One region of the Sphaerisporangium dianthi genome, then DNA from elsewhere that is predicted to be linked to it. Evidence: predicted binding sites of a transcription regulator. Region 1 holds the regulator's gene; the other holds the start of a gene.
The links. The regulator HrcA, encoded in region 1, represses chaperone genes, less so after heat shock. The targets are predictions, from matches to a motif close to TTGGCACTCTCNNNNNGAGAGTGCCAA.

Region 1 (4,301 bases):
GAGGACGATCTCCTCACCGGACAGGTCGCCGGCGAGGAACACCGGCACGCTCACCGCACACCGCCGCTCATCGGCCGTTGAAGGCGTCCCTGAGCCGCGAGAAGAAACCCTGCTGGCCGGGGGCGAACTTCCCCGGCGGGCGCTCCTCGCCGCGGAGCCTGGACAGCTCCTTGAGCAGCTCTTCCTGGGCCGAGTCGAGCTTGCTCGGGGTCTCCACGTTCACGTGGATCAGCAGGTCGCCCCTGCCGGTCTCGTTGAGCCGCTGGATGCCCCGCCCGTACAGCGGGATGACCTGGCCGGCCTGGGTGCCGGGCCGCACGTCGAGCTCCTCGGCGCCGTCGAGCGTCTCGACGGTGAGGATGGTGCCGAGCGCCGCCGCGGTCATCGGGATCTGCACCGTGCAGTGCAGGTCGTCGCCCCGCCGCTCGTAGATCTCGTGCGGGCGCTCGACGATCTCGAGGAACAGGTCGCCGGGCGGGCCGCCGCCCGGACCCACCTCGCCCTCGCCGGCGAGCTGGATGTGCGTGCCGTCCTCGACGCCCGCCGGGATGCGCACCTTGATCGTGCGCCGGGTGCGCACCCGGCCGTCGCCGGAGCACTCTTGGCACGGGTGGTGGATGACCGAGCCGAACCCGCCGCACTGGGGGCAGGGCCGCGCGGTCATCACCTGGCCGAGGAACGACCGGGTGACCTGGGAGATCTCGCCGCGGCCGTGACACATGTCGCAGGTGTCCGGGTGGGTGCCGGCCGCCGCGCCCGACCCCTGGCACACCTCGCACAGCACGGCGGTGTCCACGACCAGCTCTCGCGTGGTGCCGAACGCCGACTCTGCCAGGTCGAGCTCGACCCGGATCGTGGCGTTGCGCCCGCGCCTGGCCCTGGAACGGGGGCCGCGCGCGCCCGCGCCGCCACCGAAGAAGGCGTCCATGATGTCGCTGAACGGGAAGCCGGCGCCGAAGCCCGCCGCGCCCGCCCCGGCCGCTCCGGCGCCGCCGAACGGGTCTGCGCCGAGATCGAACATCTGGCGCTTGTTCGGGTCGGAGAGGACCTCGTACGCCTGGTTGATCTCTTTGAAGCGCTCCTGCGTCTCAGGGTCGGGGTTGATGTCAGGGTGGAGCTCACGTGCGAGGCGGCGATACGCCTTCTTGATCTCGTCCTGGGTGGCGTCACGGCGGACCCCGAGGATGCCGTAATAGTCGCGGGCCACCTAGGACCCCGCCAGGATCTGGCCGACATAGCGTGCCACTGCGCGCACCGCTCCCATCGTCACCGGGTAGTCCATTCGCGTAGGGCCCAGCACTCCGAGCCGAGCCAGTTCATTGTCGCCCGAACCGTACCCGGCGGCGACGATCGAGGTGCCGTGAAGCCCCGAGTAAGGGTTCTCGGAGCCGATGCGCACGGTGAGGGCGGAGGGGTCGTTCGCCTCGCCGAGCAGCCGCATCAGCACGACCTGCTCTTCGAGCGCCTCCAGCACCTCGCGCAGGCCGACACTGAAATCGCCCGCCAGGTTGGCCGCGCCGGCGAAGACGATCTTCTCGTCGTGCCGCTCGACCAGGGTCTCCAGCAGGACCGACAGGATGGTGGTCGCCATCGGCCGGTCAGCCTCGGGAAGCCGTTCGGGCAGGTCGGCCACCGTCTCGGCCACGCGGCCGAGCCGGCACCCGTCGAGGCAGGCGTTGAGTACCGCCCGCAGGTGGGCGACCTGGTCGTCCTCCACCACGTCGGGAAGGTCGACGACCCGCTGCTCGACCCGGCCGGTGTTGGTGATCACCACGAGCATGATGCGCCGCTCGGCGAGGGGCACCAGCTCGACGTGCCGGACCGCTGAGCGGATCAGCGACGGGTACTGCACCACGGCCACCTGGCGGGTCAGCTGCGCCAGCAGCCGCACCGTGCGCGTCACGACGTCGTCGAGGTCGACGGCGCCGGCCAGGAACGTCTCGATGGCGCGACGCTCGGCGGCCGACAGAGGCTTGATCTGGGACAGCCGGTCGACGAACAGCCGGTATCCCTTGTCGGTGGGAACCCGCCCCGCACTGGTGTGAGGTTGCGCGATGTAGCCCTGCTCTTCGAGGACGGCCATGTCATTGCGCACAGTGGCCGGAGAGACCCCCAAATTGTGACGCTCCGCCAGTGCCTTCGACCCGACCGGCTCGTTGGTGGACACGAAATCCTCGACGACGGCGCGCAGAACGGCCAGCTTCCGCTCATCGAGCATCATGCTCACCTCCCTGCCTGTCCGTGCCTGCGTGAACACCGGGTCTGGCACTCAGTGTTCCCGAGTGCCAAGTGTACGGCTCCTGGCCACAGGGTGCGATAACTCAGGCCATCCCACCCTCGTCCCGCACCGTGAACCGCTCCCTTCCCGTCCACCCGCCCGGCCCGCCGGGCACACCCGTCCCTGGCGACGAGCGAGCCACCGGACCCACGGCAGACGAGCCGATGACAGGCCGCCGAACCGGTGATCAGCCTGCCGAGCGGTGAGGTGAACCAGTGAGACGAGCCGGTGAGATGAGCCGGCGAGAAGCGGCCTCAAAGGTGACAAGCCGCACATGGACGGCAGACGGCCCGGCCGGTGACAAGCGGCTTGCTATCCGCTGGCAAGTGATCTAATCCAGACTCACGGCATGAGCGAGAACGATCCCCGCCTGCCCGACGCGACGACCCGGCTGCCGCGTCCGGACTCCTCAGGTCCGCAGGTCCCTCCCCGCCCGCAGGGGCCGCCGTCCGGTTCACCCTCGGACGCTCCGTACGGCTCCGCCTCCGGCGGCCAAGCCGGATCCTCCTCCTACGGCGCCCCGGCCGGTTCCTCTCCATACGGCGCCCCGGCCGGCTCCCCCTACGGCGCTCCCGCCGGTGGCCCGTCCGGCGCCCCGAGCGGCCCCTCCTACGGAGGCCCCTCCTACGGGACGCCTCCGCCCGGGGCCGCTCACCCTCTCTACGCCACGCCCGCCCCGGCGGCGCCCGGCCCGGTGCGGCCGCGCGTGCTGTGGATCGTGCTCGCCTGGCTCGTCGCCGTGATCTGCGGCGTCGTGGGCGTCGTGGGTTTCGCCGGCGGCCTTTTCAAGACCATCACGGACGCGGCGCCGACGCGGACGTTCCAGAGCGGCGGCAGCGTGACGGTCGCGATCGACCCCAAGGACAAGCCCATCCTGTACGCCTCGGCGTCCGGGCCCACCGACGTCACCTGCCTCGCCACGGACGGCGCCGGGAACAAGGTGGGCCTGACCTCGCCCAAGGCCTCCCAGACGGTGAGCGCCGACGGGCGGGCGTGGGAGGCCGTGTTCGACATCGGCGTGCCCGCCCCCGGCACCTACAAGGTGAGCTGCGAGGCCGAGGCGGGCAAGCAGGCGCTGTTCGGCGTCGGCAAGTCGCTGACCGCCGACCCCGGCGCCCTCGCGGGCGGCGTCGCCTTCCTGATCCTCGTCCCGCTGGCCGGGTTCCTCCTCGCGGTCGTCACGACGATCGTCGTCCTCGTGCGGCGCAGCCGTAACCGCAAGCGGCAGGCGGCGGCCGCCGTCCCCTACGGCGGCGGGTGGCCCCAGGGCGCCCCGCCCCGGGCGTGATCTTTGCTAGCGTGCCCAGCTATGCGGGACTACGGACGGGACGTACTGGCCGGAGACTGGCGGCGACCGCTGCGCGGCAAGATCCCCAAGGTGCCGGCCGAGCTCGACCTGGTGGTGGAGGACGCCGGCGGAGGCTTCTGCGGAGCCGTGGTGGCCTGTGACAAGGAGGCCGTCACCCTGGAGGACCGCTTCGGGCGGCGGCGGGTGTTCCCACTGGCGCCGGCCGCGTTCCTCCTCGACGGCAAGCCGGTGACGCTCGTGCGCCCCGCCCCGGACGCCGTCGCCAAGGGGCCCGCCCGCAGCGCGTCAGGGTCGATCGCGGTCGAGGGCCTGCGGGCGCGCGTCGCCCGCGAGAGCCGCATCTATGTCGAAGGGGTGCACGACGCGGCCCTGGTCGAGAAGATCTGGGGCCATGACCTGCGGGTGGAGGGCGTCGTCGTCGAATACCTGGAGGGTGTGGACGACCTGCCGGCGATCGTGGCCGAGTTCGAGCCCGGCCCGGGACGGCGCCTCGGGGTGCTGGTCGACCACCTGGTCCCCGGGTCGAAGGAGAGCCGCATCGCCGCTCGGGTGTCCGCGTCGGCCCACGTGCTCGTCGTGGGGCATCCGTACATCGACATCTGGGCCGCGGTGAAGCCCTCCGTCCTGGGCATCCCGGCCTGGCCGCAGGTGCCTCGGGGAATCCCATGGAAGGAAGGCGTCATCGAGGCGCTCGGCTGGCGGCTGGAACCCGCG
Region 2 (4,301 bases), on a different contig from region 1:
AGCCGGCCGTTGACCCCTTCGAGCGCACCGCTCAGCCCGCCCAGCTCGCGCTCGCGGACCTCGCGCAGCAGCCACTCCATGCCTTCGAGGCGCTGCCGGATCTCGTCCAGCACCGCGCCCTGGGTGCGCTGCTCGTAGACGTGGTCCTGCGCGGCCCTGGCGAGCAGCTCGCGCATGCGGTCGGAGATGGCGGTCTGGCTTCCAGCCTGGAGGAGGGTGTGGTTGGAGTGATCCACCGGAAGCTCCTTCACTCGCGGGCGTTCGGCCGCACGGCGGTGGGGTCGGGGCGGTCGTCTTGCGTGGCGAATCAGGCGGGTGAACCATCAATGAGGCAGAATCCCGCGCGCTGGCCAACTGTAGTGCTTCGGCGGGAGAATTTCGGGGCCGACTTTAAAACATCGTGATATCGCCAGATTGCCCCGATTTGATGGGTGAACACGCGTCGGCGCAGGTCAGGACGGGTCACAAATGTATGCGAAAGGACGCTCGCCGATGCGGGTGAGTACCACAACACACGACTTGTCCCCGGAAAGGTGCAGATCTTTTCGCAAGCGTTCCAAATCGAGCGCCGAGCCGCGTTTCTTCAACGTCACGGTGCCGACGCGGCGTTCGCGGAGCGCGGCGCGCAGGCGTTTCAGCGAGAAAGGCAGCGTCTCCAGAACCTCGTACCGCGAGGCCCATGGTGTGCTCGCGGGGACGTCTCCGGTGATGTAGGCGATCTGGGGGTCGAGCAGGCGGCCGGACACCTGGGCGGCCACCTCGGCCACGAGATGCGCCCTGATCGCGGCGCCGTCCGGTTCGTACAGATATCGCCCCACCGGCCCATGGTCGGGGGGCCCGAGGGCCGGGTCGGCGGTCAACGTGTGCCCCGAAGGCAGCAACGTGGCGCTGCGGCGCGGCGCCCCCGCCGCGCCGCCCTCCGCGGGGCCGCCCTCGGTGAAGGCGCCCGTCCACAGAACGGCCTCCTTGACCTCGCCGCGGTAGGACACCCATTCGGCTTCGGCGCCCGCGGGGATGAACTCGTACGGGATGCCCGGCGCGACCTTCAGGCAGGCGGCGCGGGCCCGCGCCACCATGTCGAGCACCGTCGGCCACGGCGGCGAGTAGGCCATCGGGTCGAAGACCCGCCTGCCGGTGGACCGACGGCCCGGGTCGGCGAACAGCACGTCGTAGGCCTCAGGGCCGGTCTCGGCCGCGTCGGCGGCGCGCACGGTGACGCGGCCGCCGAGGTCCAGCGCCACGGCGTTCGCCCGCGCGACCTCGACGGTGAGCGGGTCGAGGTCCACGGCGTCGACTTCGCACCCGGCGCGGGCCAGGGCGATCAGGTCGCCGCCGATGCCGCAGCAGGCGTCCACGACGCGCGCGCCGGGGGCGAACCGGCGGGCGCGGTGGGCGGCCACCTCCGTGCGCGTGGCCTGCTCCAGCCCGTCGGGGGTGAAGTACATGCGCGCGGCGTCCTGCCCGAACTTGACGGCGCCTCGCGCCCGGAGGCGGGCCTGGGTGAGCGCGGCCGCGGCGAGCGGGGCGTCGTAGGTCTTCCTGAGCCGGGTCGCCGCCGCCACCGGGTCTGTGCCGTCCGTCACAGCGCCCACGGCCTCGCCGAGGGCCTTCTGCCCGCGAGGGGTCAGCAATTCGCGGAAGGCGTAGAGGTCCACGTCTCCCGACGCTATCGCGGGCGCCGCGGCCGTGACGCACCACTCCGCCATCACGCGAGGCCACCCCCATAGGCGGACAATTCGGGCGAGTCGCACGGTGGTCGACGGCCGTACTGACCTGGGACGGCCTGTCCGTGTTGACTGCGTCGGCGGCCTTGCATACTGTTCAGTGTTGGCACTCGCCTAGTGAGAGTGCCAACTAAAAATGCGACGAGGCAGGTCTGACACCCGCGACGGCAGGCCGCTGGTCGCCTCTTCAGCTCATCATCACAATCTGAAGGGGAGGTCCGATCGTGACGACCGCCACCAAGGTTCCCGTTAAGCCGCTCGGCGACCGCATTGTGGTCCAGCCGCTTGAGGCCGAGCAGACGACCGCTTCCGGTCTGGTCATCCCGGACACCGCAAAGGAGAAGCCGCAGGAGGGCAAGGTCCTCGCGGTGGGCCCCGGCAACTGGGACGAGGACGGCGAGAAGCGCATCCCGCTCGACGTCAAGGAAGGGGACGTCGTCCTCTACAGCAAGTACGGCGGTACCGAGGTCAAGTACGGCGGCGAGGAGTACCTCGTGCTCTCCGCCCGTGACGTTCTCGCGATCATCGAGAAGTAAGACCCCGGGCGCGTAAGCGACCACCTGTACGGAGCCTTACCGAAAATGCGTGTCAAGCCCCGGGCCCTTAGCTGAGGCCCGGGGCCTTGATGCTGGGAGGACTTAAATGCCCAAGATCTTGGAGTTCGAGGAGGACGCGCGGCGCGCTCTTGAGCGCGGCGTGAACGCCCTCGCGGACGCCGTGAAGGTGACCCTCGGGCCGCGAGGCCGCAACGTCGTCATCGACAAGAAGTTCGGTGCGCCGACCATCACCAACGACGGCGTCACCATCGCCCGTGAGGTCGAGCTCGACAGGCCGTACGAGAACCTCGGCGCCCAGCTCGCCAAAGAAGTGGCGACGAAGACCAACGACATCGCGGGTGACGGCACCACGACCGCCACCGTGCTCGCCCAGGCGATGGTCCGCGAGGGCCTGCGCAACGTCGCCGCCGGCGCCTCGCCGCTGTCGCTCAAGCGTGGCATCGACCTGGCGGCCCGCGCCGTCAGCGACCGCCTCCTCGAGCTGTCCCGCCCCGTCGAGGACAAGCAGGAGATCGCCAATGTGGCGACGATCTCCGCGCAGGACGCCAAGATCGGCGAGCTGATCGCCGAGGCGTTCGACAAGGTGGGCAAGGACGGTGTGATCACCGTCGAAGAGTCCAACACCATGGGCCTGGAGCTGGAGTTCACCGAAGGCCTCCAGTTCGACAAGGGTTACCTGTCGCCGTACATGGTGACCGACCAGGAGCGCATGGAAGCGGTCCTCGAGGACGCCTACGTCCTGCTCACCCAGAGCAAGATCTCCTCGATCGCCGACTTCCTGCCGCTGCTCGAGAAGGTCGCCCAGACCAAGAAGCCGCTGTTCGTGGTCGCGGAGGACGTCGAGGGCGAGGCCCTGGCCGTCCTGGTCACCAACAAGATCCGCGGCACGTTCACCTCGGTCGCCGTCAAGGCGCCCGGCTTCGGTGACCGCCGCAAGGCCATGCTGCAGGACATCGCGATCCTGACCGGTGGCCAGCTGATCTCCGAGGAGCTCGGCCTCACGCTCGCCAACGCCGGCACCGAGGTGCTCGGCACGGCCCGCCGCATCGTCGTCACCAAGGACAGCGCGACCATCGTCGACGGCGCCGGTGACGCTCAGGCGATCCAGGACCGCGTCCGCGAGATCCAGCACGCCATCGAGCAGACCGACTCCGACTGGGACCGCGAGAAGCTCCAGGAGCGCCTCGCCAAGCTGTCCGGCGGCATCTGCATCCTGCGCGTCGGCGCGGCCACCGAGGTGGAGCTCAAGGAGAAGAAGCACCGCCTTGAGGACGCCATCTCCGCGACCCGCGCCGCGATCGAGGAGGGCATCGTCTCCGGCGGTGGCTCCGCGCTCGTGCACCTCGCCAAGGACCTCGACGACCTCGGCCTGACCGGCGACGAGGCGACCGGCGTCTCCATCGTCCGCCGTGCGCTCGTCGAGCCGGCCCGCTGGATCGCCGAGAACGCCGGCCTCGAGGGGTACGTCGTCACGGCGAAGACCGGTGAGCTGCCCGTCGGCCACGGCCTCAACGCCGCGACCGGCTCCTACGGCGATCTGATCGCCGACGGCGTCATCGACCCGGTCAAGGTCACCCGCTCGGCCGTGCAGAACGCCGCGTCCATCGCCGGCATGCTGCTCACAACCGAGGTCCTCGTGGTCGACAAGCCCGAGGAGGAGGCTCCGGCCGCCGGGGGGCAGGGTCACGGTCACGGTCACGGCCACTGACCCGACCATTCGATCGAAGCACGGCCCCCGCCGCAGGGCGGGGGCCGTGTTTTTTTGTATCGAAACGATTTTGCCGCCGCTGATTCGACCGGGAAGGTAAACCGACCGGTGCGGCGAGGCGTCAGACGCGCCGCCCCGCGGGCCTGCGGAGCTGGTGCGACATCTAACGAATATCCAGCGAATTCGGGTCGCGAGTGAAATATACAAACACCACTGTGTTCGCTCGATTACTCTGCGTTATCGACGCGTCAATGTGACCAATCCGTATCCGTTCACTATGACGACATGCGCGATCGCGGCGGGCATCATGCC

Region 2: a site for HrcA is predicted at 1,828-1,854, ahead of groES (co-chaperone GroES). Genes of this name have one in related genera too.

What each region holds. Positions count from the first base shown of each region.
Region 1 is NZ_JBHSFP010000001.1:486,622-490,922, forward strand. Features, by position in the region: gene ACFO60_RS02035 (16S rRNA (uracil(1498)-N(3))-methyltransferase) at 1-54, opposite strand, end outside; gene dnaJ (molecular chaperone DnaJ) at 68-1,207, opposite strand; gene hrcA (heat-inducible transcriptional repressor HrcA) at 1,208-2,218, opposite strand; gene ACFO60_RS02050 (hypothetical protein) at 2,628-3,566, shown strand; gene ACFO60_RS02055 (DUF3097 domain-containing protein) at 3,588-4,301, shown strand, end outside.
Region 2 is NZ_JBHSFP010000028.1:53,528-57,828, reverse strand. Features, by position in the region: gene ACFO60_RS30510 (coiled-coil domain-containing protein) at 1-236, opposite strand, end outside; gene ACFO60_RS30505 (class I SAM-dependent methyltransferase) at 453-1,655, opposite strand; gene groES (co-chaperone GroES) at 1,949-2,260, shown strand; gene groL (chaperonin GroEL) at 2,367-3,989, shown strand; gene ACFO60_RS30490 (sigma-70 family RNA polymerase sigma factor) at 4,297-4,301, shown strand, end outside.